One region of the Streptomyces sp. Je 1-369 genome, then DNA from elsewhere that is predicted to be linked to it. Evidence: riboswitches for the same ligand, from Rfam matches in the RefSeq annotation. Region 1 holds a riboswitch; each other region holds the start of a gene.
What was found. Region 1 has a riboswitch for cobalamin ahead of NOO62_RS12520 (prenyltransferase/squalene oxidase repeat-containing protein). Riboswitches for the same ligand answer to the same signal wherever they lie in the genome.

Region 1 (7,543 bases):
CCGGTCCGGTCCCCCATGAGGACGCCCCCCACCGGGGCCTCCGTGTCTCCCGCTGCGCGGACCGGCGCCCGCTCGTGTTCCCCGGCGCGGCCGCGTGGCCCGTGTTCGATCTCGGCCACGGCTTCGGCCAGGAACTCCGCCGGTACGCCGGGGAATTCGGCGGCGATCACCTGGGCGAAGTGGGCGGCCTTGCCGCGGTCGATGGAGAGCAGTGACGTGATCGGCAGGAAGAGGGCGAGGCGCAGGCAGGCGAGTGCGTAGCGGTCGACGTCGGTGCCGGTGCGGTCGGGCGGTGCGAGGAATCCGGGGTGCGCGACGACCTGCCGGCCCGCGTCTCCGACGGCTGCCGCCGCCTCGAAGTCGAGGAGGGAGACGGACTGTTCGTCGGGCGCGACCATGATGTTGAAGAGGTGCAGGTCGTTGAAGACGACGCCTCGTTCGTGCACGGCGGTGACGGCGTCCTCGACGGCGCGGTACATGCGCAGCGCCCACGCCGTGTACTCGGTGATGGCTGCGGGGTCCGGCCTGCTGGTGCACAGCGGGTGCCGGTGGGCGAAGAACGAGTTGAGGGTGGCCCCTTCGAGGAAGTCCATGACGAGGAAGCGGTGGCCGTCCAGGAGGAACCAGTCGCGCACCTCGGGGGCCACGCCGAGTCCGGAGAGTGTCTCCAGGGCGGTCTTCTCGCGTTCGAGGCGGGCGACGGCGTCGGCTCCGTCGGCGGCGAGGCCCGCGTGCGGGCGGCCTTCCTTGAGGACGACCTTGCGGCCGTCGCGGGTGTCGGTACCCGCGTAGACACCGCCGCCGTTGGAGAAGTGCAGGGCCTTCTCGATGCGGTACGGCAGGTCGGTGACGGTCGTCGTGTTGCGGGCCGCGAGCGCCGGTTCGAGGAACGACGGCAGCGTCACCCAGGCGGGCACCTTGAAGGCGGGGTCGCGCGGGTCGGGGACGAGCTGTCCTTCGCCGTCCTCGATGGCCGGCACCATCGTGCCCTTGCCGTTGTCGCACATGCGCCGGGTGAAGGCGCCGTACCTGACGTACAGCGGGCCCTGCCGCCAGCGCAGGTCGGTGAGGATGTACGGGCCCTCGGTGCCCTCCAGGCGGTCGCCGAGGTCGTCGAGTATCTCCTGTAGCTGTGCTTCGTCCGCGGGGTAGACCGTGACGGCCTTGCCGCTGTGGTCGCGGCCCGCGTACTTGCTGTTGCGCAGGTGCAGGAGGTGTCTGCCCGGCACGAACTTGAAGGGGATGCGGCGGGGCACGCAGTAGTCCCAGACGGCCGAGGCGACGCGGTCCGCGTTCTCGAGGGTCGCGGAGACGTGGATCTTCCAGCCCTGCTGGGGCGCGGGCAGCGCGGCTCCCTCGTCGTCCACGGGGACGAGGGAGAGCCAGTCGCCGACGCGTCCGGAGCGCCATCCTTCGGGGACGGGCCTGCCTGCCACCGGGAACTCGGTGGCGCCCGGGGCGCCTTTGGACGACAGCCGGTCCGGGGTCTCGTAGAAGTGCCTGTCGGCCAGACAGTAGACCTCGTACCGCTTGTCCATGGCGTCCCCTCTCTGCTCGGCGTGGCACAGAGATTTCCAGGGCGCCAGGGGACGGAACAGTCACGACTGTCATCACATCGCCGTGCGGAACGCATGGGTAAAGTCACGTTCGCTCATGTTCGAGAGCACAGAATATCCGCGTCCCGGACAAATGGCGACACCCGCGCCGCCATGAGGAGGAACGGGGCGCGGGTGTCAACGAGTCGGAAACGTGCCCGGTCACTCCTCCGGGACGGTCCGGGTCACTCCTCGGGCGGGAACACGACCTCCCCGCCGTGCGCCAGCGTGATCGTGATCGCCTCGACCGGGCAGCCCTCCGCGGCCTCCAGGACCTTTTCGTTGGCGTCGGTCTCGGACGCGGTGGGGTGCGACTGGCGGGCGGTGTCCAGTGCGAAGCCGCCGGGCGCGGTGAGCACGCACATTCCGGAGCCGATGCAGACCGCCCGGTCGACCTCGACGTGCCAGCGGTCTCCCATCAGGCACCGCTCCCCTCATAGCCGTTGGGGAGGTGGATCATCTTGTGCTCGAAGTACTCGCCGTATCCCTCGGGTCCGAACTCGCGCCCGAGGCCGGAGTTCTTGTAGCCGCCGAAGGGGCCGAGCATGTCGAGGCTGAAGGTGTTCACGGAGTACGTTCCGGTGCGCACCCTGCGCGCGATGTCGATGCCGCGCTCGGTGTCGGCGGTCCAGACGCTGCCGCTGAGTCCGTAGTCGGAGTCGTTGGCGATCCGTACCGCCTCGTCCTCCTCGCCGTAGGGCAGCAGGCAGATGACGGGGCCGAAGATCTCCTCGCGGGCGATGCGCATGGAGTTGTCGACGCCGCCGAAGAGGGTCGGCTCGACGTACCAGCCCTGGTCGAGCCCGGCCGGACGGCCGCCGCCCGCGAGGATCTTGGCGCCCTCCTCCTGGCCGATGCGGATGTAGTCGAGGGAGCGCTGCTGCTGCCGCTGGGCGACGAGCGGGCCGAGTTCGGTGGCGGGGTCGAGGGGGTCGCCGACCTTGAGGGCACTGGCGGCGGCGGAGAATGCCTCGGCGAACTCGTCGTAGCGGGTGCGGGGCACGAGGATGCGGGTCTGGGCCACGCAGGCCTGGCCGTTGATCATCCAGGCGAACGGGGTGATGCCCGCGACGGCGGTCGCCGCGTCGGCGTCCGGCAGGATGACGGCGGCCGACTTGCCGCCGAGCTCGAGCGTCACGCGGGTGAGGTTGCGGGCGGCGACCTCCATGACGCGTTTGCCCGCGGCGACGGAGCCGGTGAAGGACACCTTGTCGACGTCGGGGTGCCCGACGAGGTACTCGCTCACCTCGCGGTCGGCGCAGACGATGGAGAGCACGCCTTCGGGCAGGCCCGCGTCGGCGGCCAGTTCGGCGAGTATGTAGGCGTCGAGGGGCGCTTCCGGGGAGGTCTTGAGGATCACGGGGCAGCCGGCGAGCAGGGCGGGCGCCAGCTTGGCGGCGGCGGTGAACTGCGGGACGTTCCACGGTACGACGGCCGCGACGACGCCCACCGGTTCGCGCCGGACGAGCAGCTTGCCGAGGACGCCGTCCCGCTGCTCCTCGTACGGGAAGTCGCGGGCGACGGTGATCGCCGCGTCCCAGACCATCAGCGCGGCGAGGGCCTGCACCATCACGCTGGAGGTGTAGGGGGTGCCGTTCTCGGTGCTGATGACGCGGGCGATCTCCTCGTGGCGGACCGCGAAGCCGTCCTTGATCTTCGTGATGACCTCGATGCGCTCGTCCACGGTCATGCGCGGCCAGGGACCGTGCTCGAAGGCCTTGCGGGCGGCGGCGACGGCGCGGTCGATGTCGGCGGGCGCCGCGTGCGGCACGCGTGCGAAGACCTCTCCGGTGTGCGGGGAGACGATCTCGATGACGTCCTTGCCGAGCGGGTCGACCAACTCCCCGCCGATGAACAGCTGTCCGTGTTCCACGAGCTCGGTCATGGCTGACTGCCTCCTGCGGAGCGTTTCCCGGCACTGTTTCCCGACACTGTTTCCTGACACGGTTTCAGAACTGATACCAGTTCTAGTTCGTGGAGTCCACGGACGGAAGGGGCAACACAGCTTCCAAGCAGTCGACTTGGGCGACTATTGGAACTAGTTCTAGTTATAGTGATGACCCCCGGCGAGGGGACCGGCGACGAGAGACGAGGCCCCCATGACCCCGCAGCTGACGGACCCGCCGGTGACCGAGCACGGCGGCGGCGTCTGGAGCATCAAGGTCCCCATCCCCGACAACCCCCTCGGCTTCACCCTCGTCCACCTCCTGGACACCGACGCGGGACCGGTCCTCGTCGACACCGGCTGGGACGACCCGGCGTCCTGGGACACCCTCGTCGCCGGGCTCGCCGCGTGCGGCGTCGCCGTCGCCGACGTGCACGGCGTCGTCATCACCCACCACCACCCCGACCACCACGGCCTCTCCGGCCAGGTCCGCGACGCGTCCGGGGCGTGGCTCGCCATGCACGACGCCGACGCGTCCGTGGTCCGCCGCACCCGCTCGAACCCGCCGGACCGCTGGTACGCGTACCTGGTGGACAAGCTCACGGCCGCCGGCGCGCCCGCCGACCACGTCGCCCCGCTGATCCGGGCCCGCGACGAGGGCCGCCCCCACAAACTCCCCGGCCTCGCCCCCGCCCTGCCCGACCGCTCCATCACCCCCGGCGAACTCCTCGCCCTGCCCGGCCGCCGCCTGCGCGCCATCTGGACCCCCGGCCACACGCCCGGCCACGTCTGCCTCCACCTGGAGGAGGACCACCCGGCGGGCCTGCGCGGCAACGGCCGCCTCTTCTCCGGCGACCACCTGCTGCCCGGCATCACCCCGCACATCGGCCTGTACGAGGACCCCGAATCGGAGACCGTCACCGATCCTTCCCCAAGCTCTCGGCTTCGCTCGAGCGGGGGAGACCCCCTCGGCGACTACCTGGACTCCCTGGAGCGCGTCGCCCGTCTCGACCCGGCCGAGATCCTCCCCGCCCACCAGCGCACGTTCACCGACGCGCCCGCCCGCGTCCACGAGCTCCTGACCCACCACGAGGAGCGCCTGACCGGACTCCTCACCCTGCTCGCCGAGCCCCTCACTCCCTGGCGGATCGCCGAGCGCATGGAGTGGAACCGCCCCTGGGACGAAATCCCCTACGGGTCGAGGACCATCGCCGTCTCCGAGGCGGAGGCCCATGTGCGGCGCCTGGTGAAACTGGGGCGCGCGGAGGCCGTGCCGGGGAGCGATCCGGTCGCGTTCGTGGCGGTGTGACCCGAGAGGTGCGCGGACCGGCCGGTAGAGTGAGGGCGTCGTCCTCACGTCCGCCAGGGGGAAGCCGGTGCGATTCCGGCGCTGACCCGCAGCCGTATATGCCACTGAGCGTGGCAAGCCGGAATGCCCGGCGCGGAACGTGACCGGCTCGCTTCATCGGCCCCCGATGAGCGGCACCGTCGAGGTATACGGAGCCGGAGCCGCCCGGTAGCCGTGCTCGCACGGTCCGTGCCGCCCCGCTCCCCGCAGGGAGAGGCAACCCGCCCCATCATGAACGTTCGTCGCAGCGCAGCGGTCCTGGCCGCCGCCGTCGCCGTGTTCGGCTCGGCCGCGGCACCGGCCGCCATCGCGGACGACGCGAAGCCGTCGCCGTCGGCCGCCCTCCCCTCGGGCCTCTACGGCAAGACCGACCCGAAGTTCGACGGCGTGTTCCGCCAGTCGTACGCCCTGCTCGCCCAGCACACCGAGGGCGTCGAGCCCGCCGCCAAGGCCGTGGACTGGCTGACCGGCCAGCAGTGCGCGAGCGGCGGCTTCGCGGCGTACCGCGCGGACTCCACCGAGCCGTGCGACTCCAAGACGGCGGTCGACAGCAACTCCACGGCCGCCGCCGTGCAGGCGCTCGCCGCGCTCGGCGGCCAGGACAAGACGGTCAAGAAGAGCGTCGACTGGCTGAAGTCCGTGCAGAACAAGGACGGCGGCTGGGGCTACAACCCGGGGCTGCCCTCCGACGCGAACTCCACCGGCATCGTGGTCGGCGCGCTCGTCGCCGCGGGCCGCAACCCCGCCGACGTGAAGTCCCAGGACGGCAAGTCCGCCTACGACGCGCTGCCGAAGCTCGCCATGGACTGCGGCAAGGACGGCGGCGCCTTCGGTCTCGCCGACATGAAGTCCGGCAAGCTCGCGCCGAACGCCGACGCCACCGCCGCCGGTGTCCTCGGCAGCCTCGGCAAGGGCCTCGTGGTCTCCGCCCCCAAGAAGTCCGAGGACGCCGCACCCAAGTGCGCGAAGCCGGACACCGCCACGCGGGCCGCGAGCAACGGCGTCGGCTATCTGCTCGACACCCTCGGCAAGACCGACGACCACCTGATGTCGTCGATGCCGGGCTCCACGGACCAGCCGGACTTCGGCAACACCGCCGACTCCGTGCTCGCCCTCGCCGCCGCCGGACAGAGCGAGCGGGCGAAGAAGTCCGCCGACTGGCTGGCGGAGAACTCCGCGGACTGGGCGAAGCAGTCGGGTCCGGCCGCGTACTCCCAGCTGATCTTCGCCGCGCACGCGGCAGGCCTGGACGCCCGCGACTTCGGCGGCACCGACCTCGTCAAGCAGCTGAACGCCACGGGCCCCGCCCCCGAGAACTCCGCGAAGTCGTCGTCCGCGTCCGACGCGGACGAGAAGAAGGACGACGACGGCGGCGTCAGCGTCTGGTGGATCATCGGCGTCGGCATGGTCGCGGGCATCGGCATCGGCTTCCTGTACAGCGGCAACCGCAAGAAGAAGCAGCCGTGACGCGGGGCCGTGCGCGGCGCGGGCGCCTGGCCGTCGGGGTCCTCCTCGCCGCGCTCCTCGGCGTCCTCGCCGCCGCGCCCGCCCAGGCCGCCGGCTACCGCTACTGGTCGTTCTGGGAGCGGGACGGCGCGCAGTGGACGTACGCCAGCCAGGGTCCTGGCACCGCGCGCCCCGAGGACGGGGACGTGCAGGGCTTCCGGTTCTCGGTCTCCGACGACTCGAAGGACTCCGCGAAGCCGCGCGGCCCCGTCGACTTCGACGCCATCTGCGAGGACACCCCGGCGAAGGACGGCCGCAAGCGCGTGGGCCTCGTCGTCGACTTCGGTACGGCGGGCGACGCCCCCGGCGGCGGGACGCCGCCGAAGCGGCGGACCGCCTGCGCGCAGGTCGGCGAGGACGCCACCAGCGCGGAGGCGCTCGCCTCCGTCGCGAAGCCGCTGCGCTACGACAGCAAGGCGCTGCTGTGCGCGATCGACGGCTACCCGAAGACGGGCTGCGGCGAGCAGGTCGCCGGCGACGGTACGTCCACGAAGACGCAGCCGGAGTCGGACAACACGGTCGGAGGGGGTGACGGCGGCGACGGTGGACCCTCCGTCGGTCTGATCGCCGGGATCGCCGCCGTCGCGCTGCTCGGCGGTGCCGGGATCTGGCAGGCCCGCCGCCGTCGCGGCTGACGCGCGGCTCGTACGGACAACGGACACGACACGGACAGCACCATGACGGACCACGGCGGCGGCGCGCCCGCCCTCCTGCGGCGCCGCCTCGCCCCCGAGGCGCACCGCGGCAACGCGCTGCACCCGGGCGCGTGGTGGGTGTGGGCCATCGGCCTCGGCACCGCGGCGTCCCGCACGACCAATCCGCTGCTGCTCGGCATGCTGGTCGGCGTCGCGGGCTATGTGGTGGCGGCGCGGCGGACGTCGGCGCCGTGGGCGAAGTCGTACGGCGCGTTCGTGAAGCTTGGGCTGGTGGTCATCGCGATCCGGCTCGTCTTCGCGATCGTGCTCGGCTCGCCGATCCCCGGCACGCACACCGTCGTCACGCTGCCGGAGGTGCCGCTGCCCGACTGGGCGAGGGGCGTGCGGATCGGCGGCCGGGTGACGGCGGAGGGCCTGACGTTCGCGCTCTACGACGGCATCCGCCTGGCCGGCCTGCTGATCTGCGTCGGCGCGGCGAACGCGCTGGCCAGCCCGGCGCGGCTGCTGAAGTCACTGCCGGGCGCGCTGTACGAGGTCGGGGTGGCGGTCGTCG
Region 2 (7,543 bases), 630 kb from region 1:
GGTCCTTGATGGAGCCGGTCGGGTTGCGGTCCTCCAGCTTGGCCCAGATGCGGACGTCGTCCGAGGGGCTGAGCCGCGGCAGGCGGACGAGCGGCGTGTTGCCGACCGCGGCGAGCGGGGAGTCGTAGCGAGGCATCCGGGATCGGGCCTAGACCATGCCGCCGGCGACGGCCGGCAGGATCGTGACGCTGTCGCCGTCGGCGAGCTTCGTGGAGATGCCGTCGAGGAAGCGGACGTCCTCGTCGTTGAGGTACACGTTCACGAAGCGGCGGAGCTTGCCGTCGTCGACGATGCGCTCGGCGATGCCGGCGTGCCGCGAGTCGAGGTCGGCGAAGAGCTCGGCGAGGGTGTCACCGCTGCCCTCGACGGCCTTGGCGCCGTCGGTGTAGGTGCGGAGGATGGTCGGGATGCGGACCTCGATGGCCATGCTGAGGGCTCCTGTCGGGAGTCGAGAAGTGCGTGTGGTGGGCGCGCGGCGGCACGGGGCTTGCGGTGTGGTGCGCCGGGCGTACGGAGAGGCCGCCGCGGCCCGCGGCCGTGCGTAGGACCGCGGTGGACCGGTTCAGCGGGTACAGATGGCGCTGGCGAGGCGGCACAGGTCGACGTGCAGCCGCGCCACGAGCAGCAGGGGTGCGCTCGGCGTCTCTTCGCTCACGTCATGGGGAACCATGCGGTCATCGTATCGATTCCCGGTCCGGATCCCGGAATGTGATCTCAACTGGTGGACGGAATCCGTTCAGGATGCGGGCGGCGGCAGGTAGACGACTGTCGGGGCGCCGGTCAGCGGGTGGGTGCTGACCTCGGCCGTCACGCCGTACACGGTGGCGAGGAGCTCGGCGGTGAGGACTTCTCTGGGTGTCCCGGAGGCGACGAGGCGGCCGCCGTCGAGGACGTAGAGGCGGTCGCAGTAGTACGCGGCGAGGTTGAGGTCGTGCAGGGCCAGGAGGTTGGTGGTGCCGAGGTTCCGTACGAAGGAGAGGATCTCCAGCTGGTAGCGGATGTCCAGGTGGTTGGTGGGTTCGTCGAGGACGACGAGGGTGGGCTGCTGCACCAGGGCGCGGGCGACGAAGGCGCGCTGGCGTTCGCCGCCGGAGAGGGAGGGGAAGGCGCGGTCGGCGAGGTCCTGGACGCCGACGCGGGCGAGCGCCTCGGTGACGAGTTCGTCGTCGGCGACGGTGTCCGCCTCCCAGAACCGTTTGTGCGGGGAGCGGCCCATGGCGACGACCTGCCGGACGGTGAGCTCGAACGCCGCCTGCCCGTCCTGCGGCACGGTGGCCAGGCGGCGGGCGCGGGCCTTGGGGGTCATGGTGTGCAGGTCGTCGCCGTCGAGGAGGGCGCGGCCGCCTGTGGGGCGCAGGGTGCCGTACACGCAGCGCAGCAGGGTCGTCTTGCCGCTGCCGTTGGGGCCGACGACGCCGACGGTCTCGCCGGGGTCGGCGGTGAGGTCGACGGCGTCGACGAGGAGCCGTCCTTCGACTTCGTAGGAGAGCTTTTCGGTGCGGAGCCCGCCGGTGAGCGGTGCCGTGGTCATGCCGGTGGTCGTCCTGCCGCTGCTCTTCGTGCCGGTGGTCGTCGTGCCGGTGGTCGTCATGCCGGTACTCCTTCGTTGCGCCGCCTCAGCATCCACAGGAAGAACGGGCCGCCGGTGAGCGCGGTGAGCACGCCGACGGGGATGTCCTGCGGCGCGGCGACGGTGCGCGCGGCGAGGTCGGCGGCGACCAGGAACACCGCGCCCATCAGCGCGACGACCGGGAGCAGCGCGCGGTGGGCGGCGCCGACCAGCATGCGGGCGGCGTGCGGCACCATCAGGCCGACGAAGCCGATGGCGCCGCTGTAGGCGACGAGGGCGCCGGTGAGGAGTGAGGCGAGGACGAAGACGCCGGCGCGGAAGCGGGCGGCGTCGAGGCCGAGGACGGTGGCGCCCTCCTCGCCCGCGAGGAGCAGGTCGAGGGGGCGGGCCATGGACATGAGGAGGGCCGTGCCGATGACGAGGGTGACGCAGGGCAGGGCGAGCATGTCCCAGCGGGCGGTGCCGAGGCCGCCGAGTGTCCAGTACAGGACTTCCTTGAGGTGGTCGGCGCTGTCGGCGGTGACCAGGATGAGGCTGGTCAGGGCGGTGAGGATGTACGAGACGGCGACGCCCGCGAGGATCAGTCGGCCGGTGGCGAAGCTGCCGCTGCCGCCGCGTGCGAGGGCGTAGACGAGGATCAGGGAGATCAGGGCGCCCGCGAAGGAGGCGGCCGGGATGGTGACGGTGGTCGACAGGGCGGCGCCGAGGCCGAAGACGGAGCCGAGGACGATCGCGCAGACCGCGCCGACGGAGGCGCCGGAGGAGACGCCGAGCAGGAACGGGTCGGCGAGGGGGTTGCGGACGAGGGCCTGGAGGACGGTGCCGATGACGGCGAGGCCGGCTCCGACGGTGGCTCCGAGGATGACCCGCGGGAGCCGGACGTCCAGGACGATGGTGCGGAACGGGGAGGGGCCCGCGCGTCCCGTGAGGATCTCCAGGACGTCGGCGGTCGGGATGCGGACGGAGCCGAGGGCCACCCCTGCCATGACGGCCACCGCGAGGGCCGCGCAGAGCGTGGTGATGACGGTGGCGTAGCGCATGCGCTTCACAGCTGCGCCGCCAGCTTCCTCACCGCCTCGGGTGCTCGTACTCCTGTGACCATGTCCGACAGGGGCAGCACGGCGAAGCTCTTGTTCTTGATGGCGGGGACGTCCTGGAGGGCGGGGTCGTCGAGGAGGCGCTTCTTCTTCTGGGCGACGGTCGTGGCGCCGTAGTCGAGGATGAGGATGGTCTCGGGCTTGTTCTTCACGACGGACTCCCAGGACGCGTCGCTGAAGGACTTGTCCACGTGGGCGAAGACGTTGCGGCCGCCCGCCCGCTTGATGATGTCGTTGCCGATGCCGCGGCCGCCCGCCGTGAACGCGGTCTTGTCGCCGCTGTCGTAGACGAAGACGGAGAGGGGTTTCCTGCCCTTGGTCTTCTCGGCGGTGGCGGCGAGTGCGCGCTGTGCGCCGCTGACCCACCGGTCCGCGCGGGCCCGCACCCCGAAGGTGGAGCCGACCTCGCGGACCTCGCGGTAGACGTCGTCCATGGAGACGGGCTTCTTGGCGCAGCCCTCCACGTTGAGGCGGCTCTTGATGCCGGACTTGGCGAGCGCGGAGCGGCTGCGGCCGTCGCCCGCGAGGAAGGCGCTCGCGTAGCCGCCGTAGACGAAGTCGGGGTTGGCGGCGAGCAGCTTCTCGTAGGAGGGGTACTCCTTGGCGACGACGGGCACGGAGTCGTACGCCTTCTCATACTTGGGCAGGACCTTGTCGTCGAGGTAGGCCGTGCCGGTGAGGTGGTCCTTGAGGCCGAGTTCCAGCATCACTTCGGTGGTGTGCTGGTTCATGGTGACGGCGCGCTTCGGGGGTGCGTCGTACGTCGTTCGCACACCGCAGTTGGTGACGGTGTACGGGAATCCGGCGGCCTTGGCGGCGGGCTCGGTGTCACCGCCTGCGTCCGACGAGGAGCACGCGGCGAGCGGGACGAGCAGGGCCGCGGCGGCGAGGGCGCGTATGCCGGTGTGACGGCGGGACATGGCTGAACTTCCTCCTTCAGGGGATTTCCGCGTCCCCTGCGTTGCGTGGAGAAGGGCGGCAGGTCAGTTCCTGACTCCCCCGGCCCCGGTGTCGGGGTGGGGTCACAGTGGCGGGACCGTGCCGGGTTCGCACCGGCTTCCTGGGTCCTGCCGCCCTCATGAGTAAAGCTCAGTATGCCTCGACGACCTTTACCTCTTCTTCGGTGACCTCGCCGTTCACGATCCGGTACGAGCGGAACTGGAAGGGGCCCGCGTCGTCGGTGTCCGCGGTGGAGACCAGGACGTAGTGCGCGCCGGGCTCGTTGGCGTAGGTGATGTCGGTGCGCGAGGGGTACGCCTCGGTCGCGGTGTGCGAGTGGTAGACGATCACCGGCTCCTCGTCGCGGTCGTCCATCTCGCGGTAGAGCTTGAGCAGGTCACCCGAGTCGAACTCGTAGAACGTGGGCGACCGTGCGGCGTTCAGCATCGGGATGAACCGCTCGGGGCGCCCGGTGCCCTCCGGGCCCGCGACCACGCCGCACGCCTCGTCGGGGTGGTCCTGGCGCGCGTGCGCGACGATCTGGTCGTGGAGGGCCTGGGTGATGGTCAGCATGGCAGCCAGGATAAGCAGAGGGGCCCGCGCGTACCGAAGTGTGGTACGGGCGGGCCCGAATGCTGGACGGGGGCCTTGGGGAGCCTCAGTCCTTGGAGAGGGAGTCGTCCGAGGAGGACTCGCCGGAGACGCCGACCTTCCGCTTGTTGAAGGCCGCGGCCTGCGGGTTGCGGCTCTTGAGCACCAGGTACGACACGGTCAGGATCGCGGCCCAGACCGGAGCGGCGTACAGGGAGATACGCGCGTCCTTGTCGATGCCCATCATCACGATGACCATGCCGATGAAGAGCAGGGCGAACCAGCTGGTGTACGGGGCTCCCGGGGCGCGGAAGGTGGACTGCGGCAGCTCGCCGCGGTCGGCCTTGCGACGGTAGCGGATCTGGCAGGCCAGGATCATGATCCAGGCCCACATGCCGGAGATGGTGGCGAAGGAGACGACGTAGTTGAACGCCTCGCCCGGCCACTGGTAGTTGATCCAGACGCCGACCAGCATGAACGCGGCGGAGGCCGTGGTGCCGATCAGCGGCAGGCCGTTCTTCGTGAGCTTGGTGAAGAACTTGGGGCCCTGGCCGTTCATCGCCAGGTCGCGCAGCATGCGGCCGGTGGAGTACATGCCGGAGTTGCAGGAGGAGAGCGCGGCGGTGAGGACCACGAAGTTCACGATGGCGGCGCCGACGCCGAGGCCCATCTCCTCGAAGGCGGCGACGAACGGTGAGACGCCGGGCTTGAAGGAGGTCCACGGGACGACCGACAGGATCATGATGAGGGCGCCGACGTAGAAGACGGCGATGCGCCACGGCACGGTGTTGATGGCCTTGGGCAGGACGGTCTTCGGGTCCTTGGACTCGCCCGCGGTGACGCCGACGAGCTCGACGGCGAGGAAGGCGAACATCACGATCTGCAGGGTCATCAGCGTGGAGCCGATGCCGTTGGGGAAGAAACCGCCCTGGTTCCACAGGTGGGCCACGGTGGCGGTGTCACCGGCGTCGGAGAAGCCGATGGTGAGGATGCCGACGCAGATCAGGATCATGCCGATGATGGCGGTGACCTTGACCATCGAGAACCAGAACTCGAGCTCGCCGAAGAGCTTCACGGAGATGAGGTTCGCGCCGTACAGGATGACGGTGAAGACCAGCGCGTAGGCCCATTGCGGGAATGAGTCGTGGGTCCAGTACTGCATGTACTGGGCGGCCGCGGTGACTTCGGTGATGCCGGTGACGACCCAGAAGAGCCAGTACGTCCAGCCGGTCACGAATCCGAAGAACGGGCCCATGAACTCGCGTGCGTACTCCGAGAAGGAGCCGGACACGGGCCGGTACATGAGGAGCTCGCCGAGCGCCCGCATGATGAAGAAGATGACGAGGCCCGCGATGGCGTACGCCAGGATGAGGCTCGGTCCGGCCTTGTGGATGGCCTTGCCCGCGCCGAGGAACAGGCCGGTGCCGATGGCACCGCCGATCGCGATCATCTGGATCTGTCGGGCTCCGAGCCCGCGCTGGTATCCCTCGCCCTCGCCGGACGAGCCGTGCACGACCCCATTGCCGTCGTGCCCGTCGTGGTGCTCTTCGACCTGCACTGAGGTCATGGTGACGCCTTTCTCCATGCTGATCCGCGCCCGCACATCTGCGTTGTGGCTGCGGATCAGGTCCTGATCCCCCCGGATATGGATGGAGTGCTACCGGCGGTCTGCCGGCTGAAGCGCCCTCGGTGACATGGGTGGCGTCACCGAGCGGTCGTGAAGATTTATCACGGTGGCAACAGTGAGGGAATGAGCCACCTGTGGCGCACACCACAGGAAGAAGCGGACAAAGCACCCTTGACAGAGCAAAGCAGGGCAATGACTTGACGGGATCGTTATCCGGATTTGAGGCTCCGCTGAGCGAACCACGCTCCGGGCGGGCAGAACCTGTCCACTACAACAAATTTTGCTGCATTCTGCATGAACTTCTGCCCGGAATCAGTCCAGCAACGTCCCGACCAGCGTCTCCTGCAGTCCGCCGAGCCAGAGGTAGGCCATCACCATCGGCTTGCGGGGGTCGGAGTCCGGCAGGCGGTAGAGGAGATCGGCGTCGTCCTCGTCGCTCACTTCGAGGCGCGTGCCGATCGCGAGCCGGAGGTCGTTGAGGGCCGCCAGCCACCGCTGGGACTCCTCGACCGACAGTTTCAGGACAGCTCCGCCCTCGCCCGACGCCGTCATCGAGTCGAGCGAACGGATGACGACCAGGGCGTCGTCACGCTTCTTGGCCCGCAGGTCGTTCTCCGTGAAGCGCCGGAATTCCGCCGAATACGCCCGCAGTTCGTCCGCGTCGCTCGCGCCGTTCTCGCTCCCCGGACCGCCGTACGCGTCGGGCAGCAGACGCTGCATCACCGGATCGGCGGGCGGCTCGCTCGGCCCCTCGGCGAAGATCTCCGCGAGCGGGTCGTCGGAGACCTCGCCGCCGGGACCCGGCCCGATCAGCTCCAGGAGCTGCACGGCGAGGGAGCGGATGATCGAGATCTCGACCTCGTCGAGCGCGACGGCGGCGCCGCCGCCGGGGATCGCTTCGAATTGTCCTGGCATCAGATGCGTCGCTACTTCCGGTCCGCTGCTTCCGGCCCGCTACTTGCGGTCCTGCTGAAGGGTGGCCCACAGCCCGTATCCGTGCATGGCCTGTACGTCGCGCTCCATCTCCTCGCGGCTGCCGCTGGAGACGACCGCGCGCCCCTTCTCGTGGACGTCCATCATCAGCTTCGTGGCCTTCTCCTTCGAGTACCCGAAGTAGGACTGGAACACATACGTCACGTAACTCATCAAATTGACCGGGTCGTTGTGCACGAGGGTGATCCAGGGGACGTCCGGCTCGGGGACGACGAGCGCCTCTTCGTCCGAATCCGGGCGGGTGATCTCTGCGGGAGCCGTACTCACACGCCCCATGCTGCCACCCCGAGAGGACCCTCGCACAAACGGCCTCCCGCGCGTCCACCGAAATCGTCAGAGTGACGAGATTGGGGGTAGCATCCTTCACATGAACACAGCGGACCTTGGCCTGCCGGTGGATGTTCCGTCGACAGCGCTCTTCACGGACCAGTACGAGCTGACGATGCTGCAGGCCGCGCTGCGGGCCGGCACCGGCGACCGGCGCTCCGTCTTCGAGGTCTTCACCCGCAGACTCCCCGAGGGACGGCGCTACGGAGTGGTGGCCGGTACCGGCCGGGTCCTGGACGCCGTGGAGAACTTCCGCTTCGACGCCGACGTCCTCGGCTTCCTGCGCGAGCGGAACATCGTCGACGAGGCGACCCTCGAATGGCTCTCCGGCTACCGCTTCAGCGGCGACATCTGGGGCTACCCCGAGGGCGAGGTCTACTTCCCCGGCTCGCCGATCCT
Region 3 (7,543 bases), 2.2 Mb from region 1:
CCGTTCTTCCACGCCACCGTCAGTACCGCCTTCGCCGGGCTCGCGGTCGGGTCCCGCCTGGAGGTTTTCCACCTCCGGCAGATCTGCTGGACCGGCGGCGAGGCGCTGGGCGCGCTGTGCGGCGGGACGTTGTTCGTGCTGCTGCACCGTGCCGGTCACGGGCGCCTCTACTGGCTCGCTCTCGGCATCGGCTCGGTGATCACCGTCACGCCGCTCGTCCGTGACGGGTTCGCGGGGCAGCGCATAGCGTGCTGTATCCGGAGGACCCGCCCTTCGCGGAGCTCCCCCTCGATCTCGATCTCGACCTCGACCTGTACCACCACCGGAAGGAAAGCCGTGCCCACCCAGACACTGCAGATACCCACCGCGGACGGCCCGGCCGACGCCTTCGTCGCCTTTCCCGAGGGCGGCGAACGGCATCCCGGCGTGCTCATGTACCCGGACGCGTTCGGTCTGCGGCCGGAGCTGGAGAAGAAGGCCGTCGAGCTCGCCGGACACGGGTACCACGTGCTCGTCCCCAACCTCTACTACCGGCACGGCCCCGCGCCGGTGCTCGAACTCCCCGAGCACATCGGGGAGGAGGAGCGGCCCGCGGTCTTCGCCGAGGCGATGCCCCTGGTCAAGGCGCACACCACCGAGCGGATCCTGCGCGACGCGGAGGCCTACCTCACGTTCCTCACCGGGCGGCCCGAGGTCGGCGCGGGACCGGTCGCCGCCGTCGGCTACTGCCTGGGCGCCTCCCTGGCGATGCGCACCGCCACCGCCCACCCCGACCTGGTCGCCGCCGTCGCCGGATTCCACCCCGGCTTCCTGGTCACCGACGCGCCGGACAGCCCGCACCGCCTCGTCCACGACCTCACCGCCGAGGTCCACCTCGGCCTCGCCGAAGGAGACCTGACGCCCGAGGCGATCGACGAGCTCGGCAAGGCCTTCGACGCGGCCGGTGTCACCCACACCATCGAGACCTACGCGGGCACCGCCCACGGCTTCACGATGGCCGACACGGACGCCTTCGACGCCGCGGGTCTGCGACGCCACTGGGAACGGTTGCTGCCGCTGCTCGACCGCACTCTCAGGAAGGTCTGAGCCCCACCCGCCAGGGGGACATCAGACCTCGTCCGCCGCGGTCGCCGGTCTCGCCACCAGCGCCGCCAACTCCTCGGCCGTCCGCGGCCCTTCGCCCATGCCGGTCGGCAGGCCGTGGGCGCGCAGCAGTTCGCCGACCGCGATGCCCCACGGCAGGTGCAGCCCGGCCTGCGCGAGGAGGTCGCGGCGCCCCAGCATCTCCGCCGCCGGTCCTGTCCGTACGCCGGAGGGAGTGAGCAGCGCCGCGTCGTCGGCCCAGCGCAGGGCCAGGTCCACGTCGTGGGTCGCCATGACGACGGTCGTGCCCGCGTCCAGCAGTCCTTGCAGGGTGTCGAGGAGGCGCTCCTGGCCGTCGGGGTCGAGTCCGGCGGTCGGCTCGTCGAGGATGAGGACGCGGGGGCGCATCGCGACGGCTCCGGCGATCGCGGTCCGCTTCCGCTGCCCGTAGGAGAGCAGGTGGGTGGGCCGGTCGGCGAGCGGGGTGATGTCGAGGGCGGCGAGCGCCTCGGCCACCCGTGCCCGGACTTCCGGGTCGGGCAGGCCGAGGTTGAGCGGGCCGAACGACACGTCCTGCTCGACCGATGCGGCGAACAGCTGGTCGTCGGGGTCCTGGACGACCAGCTGCACGGTGGTGCGCAGCCGGGTCAGGCCCTTGCGGTCGTACGTGACCGGGGTCCCCGCGAGGGTCAGGCTCCCCTCGGCGGGGCGCAGTCCGCCGCTGAGCAGGCGCATGAGGGTGGTCTTGCCGCTGCCGTTGCGCCCGAGCAGGGCGAGCGCGCGCCCGTCGACGACGTCGAAGTCCAGGCCGCTGAGGACGGTGGGCCCGTCCTCGTACGCGTACGCCGCCGCGTGGAGGGCGACCACGGACGCGTGCGGTCCTGCGGGAGCGTCCGGCTCGCGAAGAGCCCTCGGCTCGCTCATGGGAGGAACCTTTCCAGTACGAGGGTGAGGGCCACCAGGCCCACGAGAAGTGCCGCGCCCGCGGCGATGAAGGGGCGCGAGACGCGGGCCTCGGGCACGAGTACGCGCAGGGTGCCGTCGTAGCCGCGCCCGGCGAGGCCTGCTTGCAAGCGGCTCGCCCGGTCGAAGGCGCGTACGAACGCGGTGGCGCCGAGACCGGCGAGGGAGCGCCAGGTGGCGGCGCGGGTGGTGTGGCCGAGGCGCGCGGCCTGCGCCTGCCGGATGCGGCTCATGGAGTCCAGGAGCAGGAAGCTCATCCGGTACGTGACGAGTGCCACGTCCACGACCGGCGCGGGCACGCCCGCCTTCACCAGGCGCGGGAGCAGGTCCGACATCGGGGTGGTGAAGGCGAAGAGCAGCACGCCGAGCGAGGCGGCTGAGGTCCGCAGGAGCAGTCCGCCGGCGCGCGCCGGACCGCCCTCCGCGAACGTCACGAACCCGTCGGGGCCGCCCACTTGGACGAGCAGGGTGAGGGCGCCGGTGACGCAGAAGCCGAGTGGCACGCGGTAGGCGCGCCACAGTTTGCGGGGCGGCACACCCGCGGGGCCGAGCAGCAGGACGAGCGCGGCGGCCAGGACCAGGGCGGCGCCCGGCCAGGGCGGCAGCGAGATGGCGAGGACGGTGAGGCCGAGTCCGAGCACGGCCTTGTCCACGGGGTGCCGGCGGCGCCAGCGACTGCTGTGCGCCGCCGCGTCGATGGGCAGCACGCCGGATCAGACCTGCTCGGTCTCGGCCCGGCTTCTGTCCGCGTCGGCCGGATCCCCGGCGGGCTCGGCCCGGCGCTCCGTGCGCGCCTGCTCCGCGCGTGCCTGCTCCGCGCCCTGCTCAATGCCCAGCTCCGCGCCCTGCTTGCGGCCCTTGCGGAGCCCGAAGTAGTAGGCGAGGACTCCCGCGCCGAGGGCCGCCTGGAGGGCGAAGAGCGCCGACTCGACCTCGCCGGACGGGGGCTCGTACAGCGGCGAGAACCACGGCTCGTAGTCCGGCTCGATCTCGGTGATCGCCGTCTCGGCCTGGGCGTCGGCCCCGGCGAACGGCTCCTCCTCGTCGTCGCCGAGCCCGAGCGCGATGGGCAGCACGGCGAGTGCGGCCACGATGAGGAGCAGCAGGGTGTTGATCTTCGCGTTACGGCTCATCAGGCGCTGGCCCCCGTCTGCGTCTCGGTCGACTTGGTCGTCTCGGTCGGCTGCTTGCGCTGCAAGAGCACGCCGAGGCGGGTGAGTTCGCCCTTGCTCGACTGCACGAGCAGCCGCATCACCAGGACGGTGAGCAGGCCCTCGCTGACCGCGAGCGGGATCTGCGTGACGGCGAAGATGCCGCCGAACTTGCCCAGGGCGCCCAGGAAGCCGCTGCTGGGGTCGGGGAACGCCAGGGCCAGCTGGACGCTGGTGACGCAGTACGTGGACAGGTCGGCGACGAACGCGCCGAAGAACACGGCGACCATGAGCGGCACGTCGTACCGCTTCAGGAGCCGGTAGACGGCGTAGCCCGCCCAGGGCCCGACGATCGCCATGGAGAAGACGTTGGCGCCCAGGGTGGTGAGCCCGCCGTGGGCGAGCAGCAGCGCCTGGAAGAGCAGGGTGATGGTTCCGAGCACCGTCATGATCGGCGGGCGGAACAGGATCGCCCCGAGCCCGGTCCCCGTCGGGTGCGAGCAACTGCCCGTCACGGAGGGGATCTTCAGGGCGGAAAGGACAAAGGTGAAGGCCCCGGAGGCGCCGAGGAGCAGCGTGCTCTCCGGGTGTTCCTTGACTTCACGGGTCAGGGAGCGGACTCCGTGGACGACGAACGGCGCGGACGCTACGCCCCAGGCGATCGCGTGCGCCGGTGGGAGGAAACCCTCGGCTATGTGCATGGCTCGGCAGACCCTCTCCAGCACCTCGTGGATGGACAACGCGCCTTGGCCGGTCTCCTGGCTGACGGGTCGTACCGACCGGACTCCGCCTTCCCGGGTACGTGCGTACCCAGTGGCTGCCGCGAGGGCTGGAGCCGGACTTCCCGATCACAGTGGCGAGGGCCGCACCGGCATCACACCGGATTTCCCGTTCACCAAGGCGTGGTGACATTAGTGCGCATCAGACGTGCTGACAACTTGCGGGCGGGTCGCGGCGGTGGCACGCGCGAGCGCGCATACCACCGCGTACGCCCCTGTTCAGCGGCTGTGACGGGCCGGAGGAAGTGCCGGTGTACGCGTCCGGGGCGCCATTCGGTGCGGCGCCACGCGGTTCGGCCCCCGGAAAGAGTGACGGGGTGTCGGTGGATGGCCCAGGCGTGATTGGGCGTACCGGCGCGGGAGGTACGTGTGCGGCTGCCGCCCCGCCACGAATGGAGACGCCTTGAAGGCAGCATCGAGAGTCCGGGCCGACCGTCGCACTCGCATCGGCGCGACAGTGCTCGCGCTGGCCGCCACGGCCTCGCTCACCGTGGGAGCCCCCTCGTACGCGAGCGCCCACTCCCCCGAGGACACCCCGGCCCCTCGGACCACCTCGCCCTTCACCGGGCAGTCGGCACCGCAGAACCCGGTGCTCGCCGTGAAGTTCGACAACGCGCGCCACGCCCGGCCACACACCGGTCTCGACCGGGCGGACCTCGTCTACGTGGAGAAGGTCGAGGGCGGCATGAGCCGCCTGATGGGCGTGTACTCCAGCAAACTTCCGAAGGCCGTCGGACCGGTGCGCAGTGCCCGCGAGTCGGACATCGAGCTCCTGCGCCAGTTCGGGCGTCCTGCCCTCGCGTACTCCGGGGTGCGCAGCGCCCTGCAGAAGGTGCTGCGGAACTCGCCGCTGCACGCACGCTCGCAGGGCCGGGTGCCCGGCGCGTACTTCCGGCACGGCGGGCGGCCCGCCCCGCACAACCTCTTCGTCCACCCCGAGGCCCTGCTGCGTTCGGCTCCGCGGGCCGACCGCCCGGCCGACGTCGGCTTCCGCTTCGGCCCGGCTCCGGCGGGCGGCGCGCGCACCGCCGCGCGGACCGTCAGGTACGCCGCCGCGAGCCACACCTTCCGCTGGTCGCGGCGGCAGGGCCGCTGGCTCGCGTCCTTCGACGGCGCCCCGGCCCGCGGCACGTCGGGGCGGCAGCTCGGCGCCCGCACCATCGTGATCCAGTACGTGAACATGCGTCCGTCGCGCTTCAAGGACGTCAACGGCGCGGCGACGCCGTACATCGAGACGGTCGGCCGCGGCAGGGCGACGGTGCTGCGCGACGGCAAGCGGTACGCGACGCGCTGGCAGCGTCCCACGGCCGACGGCGGCACCACGTTCACCCGGCCGAACGGCGAGCCGATGCCCTTCGCGCCCGGCCAGGTCTGGATGGTCTACGCGGACCGCCGCTGAGCCCCTCCGCCACAACCTCCGGGAACGACCGAGCGGGCCGGTCGGGGCACTCCCCCACGTGTGGGGTGTCCCGGCCGGCCCGCTCAGCGGGTGCCGCGGTGTGTCAGCGGCCCACAGGGGCCAGCTCCCGGTCCGTCTCGGCGTCGGGCGTCCCGGTGTCGCCGAGGTTCCTGTGGAGCTTCTCGCCCTCCACGTCCACGTTCGGCAGCACCTTGTCCAGCCAGCGCGGCAGCCACCAGGCGGACTTGCCGAGCAGCGCGAGGACGGCGGGCACGATCGCCATGCGGACCACGAAGGCGTCGAAGAGGACGGCGATGGCGAGACCGAAGCCCATCATCTTGATCATGTCGTCGTTCTCCATGATGAAGCCGGAGAAGACGCTGATCATGATGATCGCGGCCGCGGCCACGACCCGTCCGCCGTGGGTGAAGCCGGTCACGACCGACTCGCCGGGGCGCGCCCCGTGGACGTACGCCTCGCGCATCCGGGTCACGAGGAAGACCTCGTAGTCCATCGCCAGGCCGAAGACCACACCGATCATGAAGATCGGCATCATGCTCATGATCGGGCCCGGCTGGTCGACGCCCACGATGTCGGCGAGCCAGCCCCACTGGAAGACCGCGACCACGGCGCCGAGCGCGGCTGCCACCGAGAGCAGGAAGCCGAGCGCCGCCTTGAGCGGGACCAGAACGGAGCGGAACACCAGCATCAGGAGCAGGAAGGCGAGTCCGACGACCAGGCCGAGGTAGGGCAGGAGCGCGTCGTCGAGCGTCTGCGAGAAGTCGATGGTCATCGCGGTCTGGCCGGTGACCAGGATCTCGGAGCCGGTGTCGGCGCCGATGCCGTCGGCGGTCGAGCGGATCGACTTGACCAGTTCCTCGGTCTCGTGGTCGCTCGGGCCCGTCTTGGGGATGACGTTCAGGATCGCGGTGTCGCCGGCCTTGTTGGCCTGGGCGGGCGTCACGGCGACGACGCCGTCGATCTTGGCGATGGAGTCACCGACGGTCTTGGCCGCGCCGGCGACGTCGGCGTCCTTGCTGACCGTGATCATCAGCGGGCCGTTGAACCCGGCGCCGAAGGACTGGGACAGCATGTCGTACGCCTTGCGCTGCGTCGTGTCCGGCGCCGACGTGCCCTCGTCGGGCAGACCGAGCTCCAGGCTTGCGGCCGGTACTGCCACGGCGCCGAGGCCGACGACGGCGACCAGGAGCACGGAGAGCGGGTGGCGCAGGACGAAGCGCGCCCAGCGGGTGCCGAGCTTCGGCTTGGCGTTCGGGTCGGACAGTTCGCTCGCGGACTTCTTGCGGTCCTTGCGGCGCAGCACCTTGCGGCCCGCGAAGCCGAGCAGCGCGGGGATCATGGTGAGCGCGATGAGGACGGCGATGACGACGGTGGCCGCGGCGGCCAGACCCATCTTGGTGAGGATCGGGATGTTGACGATCGCGAGGCCCGACAGGGCGACGACCACGGTGAGGCCGGCGAAGACGACGGCGGATCCCGCGGTTCCGGTGGCCCGGCCCGCGGCTTCCTCCGGTTCGCGGCCCTCGGCTATCTCCGCTCGGTAGCGGGAGACGATGAAGAGGGCGTAGTCGATGCCGACGGCGAGGCCGATCATCATCGCGAGCGTGGAGGTCGTGGCGGAGAGGTCGAGGGTGCTGCCGAGTGCCGCGATGCCGGAGATGCCGATGCCGACACCGATGATCGCGGTGAGGAGCGGCATGCCCGCGGCGACCAGCGAGCCGAAGGTCAGGATGAGGACGACCGCGGAGATGGCGATGCCGATGAGTTCGGCGCTGCCGCCCATCTCCTGCTCGGCCATGACGGCGTCGCCGCCGGTCTCGACCGTGAAGCCCGCGTCGCGGGTCTCGTCGGTCGCCTCGGTCAGCGCGTCCCTGGCCTCGTCGGTGAGTTCGGTGGCGGTGACCTTGTAGGTGACCGAGGCGTAGGCGGTGGTGCCGTCCTTGCTGACGGCGTCGGCCTCGTAGGGGTCGTCGACGCTCGACACCTGCGGGCCCTTGCCTATGGTGTCGACGAGGCGGTCGACCTGGCTCTTCTGCTGCCCCTCGGTGAGCTTCTCGCCCTTGGGGGCGCGGATGACGACGCGGGCGCTCGCTCCGTCGGCGCTGGCGTCGGGGAAGTGCTCCTCGAGGCGGTCGAAGGCCTTCTGC
Region 4 (7,543 bases), 3.1 Mb from region 1:
GGTGCGGTCGGCGGCCATGTCGATCAGGCCGCGCTGCGGGATCTCCCACGCCGTGCGGTACAGGGCGCGGACGTCCGCGGGCACCCAGTCGAAGCCCTGCACCGAGCCGTTGGACTCGCGCAGCGCCTCACGGGTCTTCGCGTCCCACAGGCCGTGCCGCTTCAGCTCCTCCACCAGGTAGCCGTTGACCTGGAGGAACTCGCCTGACAGCGTCTCGCGCTTGAAGAGGTTGGAGACCTGCGGCTCGATGCACTCGTAGACACCGGCGATGGACGCGATGGTCGCGGTCGGTGCGATGGCGAGGAGCAGCGAGTTGCGCATGCCGGTCGCGGCGATGCGCTCCCGCAGCGCCGCCCAGCGCTCCGGCCATGTCAGGTCGACGCCGTAGTGGTCGGGGTGCAGGACGCCACGCGCGGTGCGGGTCTTCTCCCAGGCGGGGAGCGGGCCGTGGCGCTGGGCGAGGTCGGCGGAGGCCTCGTACGACGCGAGCATGATGCGCTCGGCGATGCGGGTGGACAGGGCGCGCGCCTCGGGGGAGTCGAAAGCCAGCTTCAGCTGGAAGAAGACGTCCTGGAGGCCCATCGCGCCGAGGCCCACGGGGCGCCACTTGGCGTTGGAGCGCCCGGCCTGCTCGGTCGGGTAGAAGTTGATGTCGACGACGCGGTCGAGGAAGGTCACCGCGGTGCGGACGGTGGCGTCGAGCCGCTCCCAGTCGATGTCCTGCGCGGCCGGGTCGACGAACGCGCCGAGGTTGACCGAGCCGAGGTTGCAGACGGCCGTCTCCCCGTCGTCCGTCACCTCCAGGATCTCCGTGCACAGGTTGGAGGAGTGGACGGTGTGGCCGGGCTCCGCCGTCTGGTTGGCGGTGCGGTTGGCGGCGTCCTTGAAGGTCATCCAGCCGTTGCCGGTCTGCGCGAGGGTGCGCATCATGCGGCCGTACAGGTCCCGGGCCGACATGCTCTTCTTGGCGAGCCCGGCGGCCTCCGCCTTGCGGTAGGCGGCGTCGAACGCGTCGCCCCACAGGTCGACGAGCTCCGGCACGTCGGAGGGCGAGAACAGCGACCACGGCTGGTCGGCGGCGACCCGGCGCATGAACTCGTCGGGGATCCAGTGCGCGAGGTTGAGGTTGTGCGTGCGGCGCGCGTCCTCACCGGTGTTGTCGCGCAGCTCCAGGAACTCCTCGATGTCGGAGTGCCAGGTCTCCAGGTAGACCGCGGCCGCGCCCTTGCGCCGCCCGCCCTGGTTCACCGCGGCGACGGAGGCGTCCAGCGTCTTCAGGAACGGCACGATGCCGTTGGAGTGCCCGTTCGTGCCGCGGATCAGCGAACCGCGGGAGCGGATGCGGGAGTACGAGAGTCCGATGCCGCCCGCGTGCTTCGAGAGCCGTGCGACCTGGTGGTAGCGGTCGTAGATCGAGTCGAGCTCGTCCTGCGGGGAGTCGAGGAGGTAGCAGGACGACATCTGCGGGTGGCGGGTGCCGGAGTTGAAGAGCGTCGGCGAGGACGGCAGGTAGTCGAGGCGGCTCATCAGGCCGTACAGCGCGGCGACCTCGTCGACGGCGCGGGCACTCTCGTCCTCGGCGAGACCGCCGGCCACGCGCAGCATGAAGTGCTGCGGGGTCTCGATGACCTGGCGGGTGATCGGGTGGCGCAGCAGGTAGCGGCTGTGCAGGGTGCGCAGCCCGAAGTAGCCGAAGCGGAAGTCGGCGCCGTCGGCGAGCGCGGTGTCCACGAGCGCGTCGAGGCGGGCCGCGTGGGCGCCCACGAAGTCGGCGGTGCGGTCGGCGATCAGGCCCTCGCGGTGGCCGACGGCGATCGACTCGGTGAAGGAGCGCACGCCCTGCGAGGCGGCCTCGGCGGCGATGGAGAGCGAGAGCAGCCTGGCGGCGAGCTTCGAGTACGCGGGGTCCTCGGAGATGAGCCCCGCGGCCGCCTCGGTGGCGAGGGTCCGCAGCTCCGCCTCGTCGGCCCGGGCCGAACGGCCGCGCAGCGCGGCGGCGGCCACCCGGCCGGGGTCGGCGTCGGGGAGGTCGGCGGTGAGGTCGGTCAGGGTGCGCAGCAGCGCGGTCCCCGGCGCGTCGGTACCCTCAGCGCTTTCGGTGGGCTGCGGTGCCAGCGCTGTCGCAGGTTCGGCAGGCGCGATGGTCACGTGGGGCTCTCCCTCGCTCGGCTCTGGGCCTGGAGGAGGGGATGGCACACACGGGCGCACCCGGGCAGGGCGGCGTACCGCGTCCACCGGCCCATTCCACGAGGCCCGGACGGTCGGCACCCGGGCCGGACGGCACGGGTGCACTGCCGGCAGGTCTTCGGACTCCGCGTACGACAAATGCGTACACGTCTACCGTTGCGGGACAGTTCCGGACTTGCACCGGATTCCCCTGCGGCGACAGCGAGCACGAGCATACATCTTGTGCTGGCTCTGGGTGGCAGCCCCATATCTTGTGTCGGAGAGCACGAGAACGGGCCGCCGGATTCCTCCGGCGGCCCGTAGGTCGTACGCAGGGAAGGGTCAGTGCCCGCCCGGCGCCCCCACGGTGGCCGGGGGCAGTTCCTCGATGACGCCGGGGTCGCCCGCGTCCGCCGTGTAGTCCCCGGGCGACGTCTCGTCGATGCCCTCGGGGGCCTTCAGGGCCTTCAGGACGAAGGTCATGACCACGGTCACGACGACGTTCAGGACGAACGCGGTGAGGCCGATGTAGCCGATCTCGCCGATGCCGGGGATCTCGTCGGACGAGCCGCCGAAGTGCTTCTGCGTCGGCGAGGCGACGCCGTACGCGGCGACCGTTCCGTAGACCATGCCGACCGCCCAGCCCGCGAGCAGCGCCCAGCGGTGGAACCACCGCGTGAACAGGCCGCCGACCAGCGCGGGCATCGTCTGCAGGATCCAGATGCCGCCGAGCAGCTGGAAGTTGATCGCGACCGTTTTGTCCATGGTCAGGACGAAGGCGAGCGCGCCCACCTTCACCAGGAGCGAGACCAGCTTGGAGACCCTGGTCTCCTGCGCGGGTGTCGCGTCCGGCTTGATGAAGTCCTTGTAGATGTTCCTCGTGAAGAGATTCGCGGCCGCGATCGACATGATCGCCGCGGGCACGAGCGCGCCGATGCCGATGGCGGCGAAGGCGACGCCGGTGAACCAGTCGGGGAACATGTTCTCGAACAGCTGGGGGATGGCCAGCTGGCCGTTCTCGACCTTGACCCCGGCCGCGATCGCCATGAAGCCGAGCAGTGCGAGCAGGCCCAGCATCAGCGAGTAGAGCGGCAGGATCGTGGTGTTCTTGCGGATCACGTTGCGGCTCTTGGAGGAGAGCGTCGCCGTGATCGAGTGCGGGTACATGAACAGCGCGAGCGCGGAGCCGAGCGCGAGCGTGGCGTACGTCCACTGCCCGGCCTCACCGGGTGCGAGCCCCGCGACGGGCTTGCCCGCGGCGTCGTTCGCCGCCGAGAACTTATCGTTCGCCGCCTGGAAGATCTCGTCGAAGCCACCGAGCTTGATCGGGATGTAGATGATCGCGACGGCGATGACGAGATAGATCAGACCGTCCTTCACGAACGCGATCAGCGCGGGCGCGCGCAGACCCGACGAGTAGGTGTACGCGGCGAGCACCGCGAACGCGATCAGCAGCGGCAGGTCCTTGATGAACCAGTTGGTGTCGGGACCGCCGCCGACCCCCATGACGTCGAGGACGGCCTGGATGCCCACCAGCTGGAGCGCGATGTACGGCATCGTGGCGAGGATGCCGGTGACGGCGACCGCCAGCGAGAGCCCCTTGGAGCCGAAGCGCCCGCGCACGAAGTCGGAGGTGGTCACGTAGCCGTGCTTGTGCGAGACCGACCACAGGCGCGGCAGGAAGGTGAAGATCAGCGGGTAGACGAGGATCGTGTACGGCACGGCGAAGAAGCCGGCCGCGCCCGCCGCGTAGATCGCCGCCGGGACGGCCACGAACGTGTAGGCGGTGTACAGGTCGCCGCCGAGCAGGAACCAGGTGACCCAGGTGCCGAACGAGCGGCCGCCGAGGCCCCATTCGTCGAGGCTCTGCTCGTTCTCCGCCTTGCGCCAGTTGGCGGCGAGGAAGCCCATGACGGTGACGGCGAGGAAGAAGAAGATGAAGACGCCGAGTGCGACGCCGTTGACGCCGCCCGATGCGAGTGTGGTCACTTTCCGGCACCCCCATGGGCCTGCTCGGCCTTGCGGGCGCGCTGGTCACGCTGCCACAGCTGGTACGCGATCATCGTGAGCGCCGTCGAGATGAGCACCCAGAGCATCTGGTACCAGTAGAAGAACGGGATGCCGATGAAGGTCGGGTCGATCTTCGCGTACGACCCCACCCAGAGCATTGCCACGAAGGGCGCGACGAGGCAGGCTGCGATGACCACACGGACCGGCGTCACCACCGGTCTGTTCACTTCAGGCGCATCTGACATATCGCGGCTCCGTTCCCTCACTTATCCCATGCTTAACGTGCGGGAAATCTAAGCCACAGTCTCGCTGTATGGAACCCCCGTCCGGATAACGGACGTGACAAGTTGCCTGTTCAGCAGCAGCGGAACCCTTGGCGGGGGTCTGACTCCGCCCGGTCTGTCCGCATGCGTTCAAATGCGCGGCGGCTGGGAACAGTTGCCGCCGGATGCTCCTTGCGCACGTGCGCCACATACCGGTCGTACGCCGACTCGTCGGTCAGCTCATGGACGTACCACCGCATCCACCGCATCCCGCGCAGCACCCAGGTCACGGCGCCACCTCCCGTCGCTCCGTCCGCCTCTCCTCCTGCTTCTCCTCCCGGGTCGCGAAGAGCCCGGCCGGAGCGGTCAACTTCGACTCCACGTACGGCGCTTCGCTCAGCCGCGAGGCCACGGGGTTGCGGACGTGCTTGATGCAGATCCGTGCCGCGTCCAGGATGACGACGACGATGAGCAGCGCGAGCGCCGCCGAAAGGACACCGTCCACCGTGGAGTTGGTGACGACGGTGTGCATGTCGTCCATGGTCTTGGCGGGCGGCAGGATCTTGCCCTCGTCGATGGCGTCCTGGTAGTTGGCGCGCTGCTGGAAGAAGCCGACGCGCGGATCGCTGGAGAACACCTTCTGCCAGCTCGCGGTGAGCGTCACCGTCGCGTCCCAGGCGAGCGGAATCCCCGTGATCCAGGCCCACTTGAGGCGCCCGGACTTCACGAGCAGCGTGGTGCAGACGGCGAGGGCGACGGCGGCGAGGAGCTGGTTGGCGATGCCGAAGATCGGGAAGAGCTGGTTGATCCCGCCGAGCGGCTCGTGCACGCCGACCCACAGGAAGTAACCCCAGAGGCCGGTGACGACGGCGCTGGTGAACACGAGCCCCGGCTTCCAGCTCATCCGACGGAACGGTTTGTAGATGTTCCCGAGCATGTCCTGCAGCATGAACCGGCCCACGCGCGTGCCCGCGTCGAGCGCGGTCAGGATGAACAGCGCCTCGAACATGATCGCGAAGTGGTACCAGAAGGCCCGCATCGAGCCGCCCGTGACCTTCGAGAAGATCTCGGACACGCCGACCGCGAGCGTGGGCGCGCCGCCGGTGCGCGAGAGCAGCGAGGACTCCTCGACGTTCTTCGCGGCCTGCGCCAGATCGGCCGGTGAGATGGAGTACCCGAAGCCGGCGACGGCCTTCGACGCCTCCTGCACGGTGTCGCCGACGACTCCCGCCGGCGCGTTCATCGCGAAGTACAGGCCGGGGTCGATGATCGACGCCGCGACCAGCGCCATCACCGCGACCGACGACTCCATCAGCATGGAGCCGTAGCCGATCATCCGGACCTGCGTCTCCTTCTGGATCATCTTCGGCGTCGTGCCCGAGGAGATCAGCGCGTGGAAGCCGGACAGGGCGCCGCAGGCGATGGTGATGAAGACGAACGGGAAGAGCGAGCCCGCGAAGACGGGTCCGTCGCCGCGCGAGGCGAAGTCGGTCACCGGGTCCATCTTCAGCGTCGGCAGGGTGACGACGACGCCGACGGCGAGCAGCACGATGGTGCCGATCTTCATGAAGGTGGAGAGGTAGTCGCGGGGCGCGAGCAGCATCCACACCGGCAGGATCGAGGCGATGAACCCGTACGCCACCAGCCAGATGACCAGCGTCGACGGCGCCAGCGTGAACGTGTCCGCGAGGGACGACTCGGCGACCCAGCGCCCGCCGACGAGCGCGAGCAGCAGCAGCGCGATGCCGATCAGCGAGACCTCACTGACCCGTCCAGGCCGCAGCACCCGCAGGTAGAAGCCCATCAGCAGCGCGATCGGGATGGTCATCGCGATGGAGAAGGTGCCCCACGGCGACTCGGCGAGCGCGTTGACGATGACCAGCGCGAGCACCCCGAGCAGGATGATCATGATGGCGAAGGTGGCGAGCAGCGCGGCGGCGCCGCCGACCGGGCCGATCTCCTCGCGCGCCATCTGCCCGAGCGACTTGCCGTCGCGCCGCGTCGAGAAGAACAGCACGACCATGTCCTGCACGGCGCCCGCGAAGATCACGCCGACGATGATCCAGATGGTGCCGGGCAGGTACCCCATCTGCGCCGCGAGCACCGGTCCGACCAGCGGTCCCGCGCCCGCGATCGCCGCGAAGTGGTGACCCAGCAGCACCCGGCGGTCGGTCGGGTGGAAGTCGATGCCGTTGTCGAGCCGCTCGGCCGGGGTGGCCCGCTTCTTGTCGACCTTCAGGACGTTGTACGCGATGAACTTCGAGTAGAAGCGGTACGCGACGGCGTACGAGCCGAGTGCCGCCGCCACCATCCAGGCGGCCGACACCTCCTCGTCGCGCGCGAGGGCCAGGACGGTCCAGCCCGCGGCGCCGACCAGCGCGACGAGGGACCAGATGACGATGGATCGGCGGTTCGCTCTGCGCACCGGGTCGTCCTCCCGTTCACCATGCGATGAGATTCATCGTGCGATGAGCTGCGTCGTGCGGTGACGGGAGGAACCTAGAGCAGCGCGGTGCCCCGCGCCAGACCTCGGACGGGTGTCAGTCCGTGGGCCGCTTGAGGCGGGCCACGAACTTGTAGCGGTCGCCGCGGTAGACGGAGCGCACCCACTCCACCGGCTGGCCGTTGCCGTCCAGCGAGTGGCGGGACAGGAGCAGCATCGGCAGGCCCACGTCGGTGCCGAGCAGGCCCGCCTCGCGCGGGGTCGCCAGGGAGGTCTCGATGGTCTCCTCGGCCTCCGCGAGATGCACGTCGTACACCTCGGCGAGCGCCGTGTAGAGCGAGGTGTACTTGACCAGGGAGCGGCGCAGGGCGGGGAAGCGCTTCGCCGACAGGTGCGTGGTCTCTATGGCCATCGCCTCGCCGTTGGCGAGCCGGAGCCGCTCGATGCGGAGCACCCGGCCGCCCGCGGTGATGTCGAGCAGGCCGGCGAGGCGGTCGTCGGCGGTGATGTACCCGATGTCCAGGAGCTGCGAGGTGGGCTCGAGGCCCTGGGCCCGCATGTCCTCCGTGTACGAGGTGAGTTGCAGCGCCTGCGACACCTTCGGCTTCGCGACGAACGTGCCCTTGCCCTGGATGCGCTCCAGACGGCCCTCGACGACCAG

Region 2: it holds a riboswitch for cobalamin, as region 1 does, so the genes downstream of both, NOO62_RS15350 (ABC transporter substrate-binding protein) here and NOO62_RS12520 (prenyltransferase/squalene oxidase repeat-containing protein) in region 1, are expected to answer to the same signal.
Region 3: it holds a riboswitch for cobalamin, as region 1 does, so the genes downstream of both, NOO62_RS02295 (energy-coupling factor ABC transporter permease) here and NOO62_RS12520 (prenyltransferase/squalene oxidase repeat-containing protein) in region 1, are expected to answer to the same signal.
Region 4: it holds a riboswitch for cobalamin, as region 1 does, so the genes downstream of both, NOO62_RS26695 (ribonucleoside-diphosphate reductase subunit alpha) here and NOO62_RS12520 (prenyltransferase/squalene oxidase repeat-containing protein) in region 1, are expected to answer to the same signal.

Annotation. Positions count from the first base shown of each region.
Region 1 covers NZ_CP101750.1:2,734,581-2,742,123, forward strand. Annotated here, with positions in the region: gene lanKC (class III lanthionine synthetase LanKC) at 1-1,538, opposite strand, end outside; gene NOO62_RS12505 (ferredoxin) at 1,781-2,014, opposite strand; gene NOO62_RS12510 (aldehyde dehydrogenase) at 2,014-3,480, opposite strand; gene NOO62_RS12515 (MBL fold metallo-hydrolase) at 3,695-4,789, shown strand; cobalamin riboswitch at 4,814-4,939, shown strand; gene NOO62_RS12520 (prenyltransferase/squalene oxidase repeat-containing protein) at 5,060-6,295, shown strand; gene NOO62_RS12525 (SCO2322 family protein) at 6,292-6,969, shown strand; gene NOO62_RS12530 (energy-coupling factor transporter transmembrane component T) at 7,012-7,543, shown strand, end outside.
Region 2 covers NZ_CP101750.1:3,366,737-3,374,279, forward strand. Annotated here, with positions in the region: gene NOO62_RS15330 (PLP-dependent cysteine synthase family protein) at 1-136, opposite strand, end outside; gene NOO62_RS15335 (MoaD/ThiS family protein) at 149-427, opposite strand; gene NOO62_RS39120 (putative leader peptide) at 563-670, opposite strand; gene NOO62_RS15340 (ABC transporter ATP-binding protein) at 737-1,531, opposite strand; gene NOO62_RS15345 (FecCD family ABC transporter permease) at 1,588-2,610, opposite strand; gene NOO62_RS15350 (ABC transporter substrate-binding protein) at 2,616-3,587, opposite strand; cobalamin riboswitch at 3,631-3,793, opposite strand; gene NOO62_RS15355 (M67 family metallopeptidase) at 3,757-4,179, opposite strand; gene NOO62_RS15360 (amino acid permease) at 4,265-5,764, opposite strand; gene NOO62_RS15365 (DUF2017 domain-containing protein) at 6,137-6,739, opposite strand; gene clpS (ATP-dependent Clp protease adapter ClpS) at 6,779-7,093, opposite strand; gene NOO62_RS15375 (nicotinate phosphoribosyltransferase) at 7,185-7,543, shown strand, end outside.
Region 3 covers NZ_CP101750.1:498,238-505,780, forward strand. Annotated here, with positions in the region: gene NOO62_RS02275 (dienelactone hydrolase family protein) at 337-1,086, shown strand; gene NOO62_RS02280 (energy-coupling factor ABC transporter ATP-binding protein) at 1,108-2,007, opposite strand; gene cbiQ (cobalt ECF transporter T component CbiQ) at 2,004-2,753, opposite strand; gene NOO62_RS02290 (energy-coupling factor ABC transporter substrate-binding protein) at 2,760-3,179, opposite strand; gene NOO62_RS02295 (energy-coupling factor ABC transporter permease) at 3,179-3,898, opposite strand; cobalamin riboswitch at 3,928-4,112, opposite strand; gene NOO62_RS02300 (DUF3048 domain-containing protein) at 4,380-5,375, shown strand; gene NOO62_RS02305 (MMPL family transporter) at 5,479-7,543, opposite strand, start outside.
Region 4 covers NZ_CP101750.1:5,827,666-5,835,208, forward strand. Annotated here, with positions in the region: gene NOO62_RS26695 (ribonucleoside-diphosphate reductase subunit alpha) at 1-2,148, opposite strand, end outside; cobalamin riboswitch at 2,279-2,415, opposite strand; gene mctP (monocarboxylate uptake permease MctP) at 2,509-4,155, opposite strand; gene NOO62_RS26705 (DUF3311 domain-containing protein) at 4,152-4,421, opposite strand; gene NOO62_RS26710 (YbdD/YjiX family protein) at 4,532-4,708, opposite strand; gene NOO62_RS26715 (carbon starvation CstA family protein) at 4,726-6,864, opposite strand; gene NOO62_RS26720 (GntR family transcriptional regulator) at 6,980-7,543, opposite strand, start outside.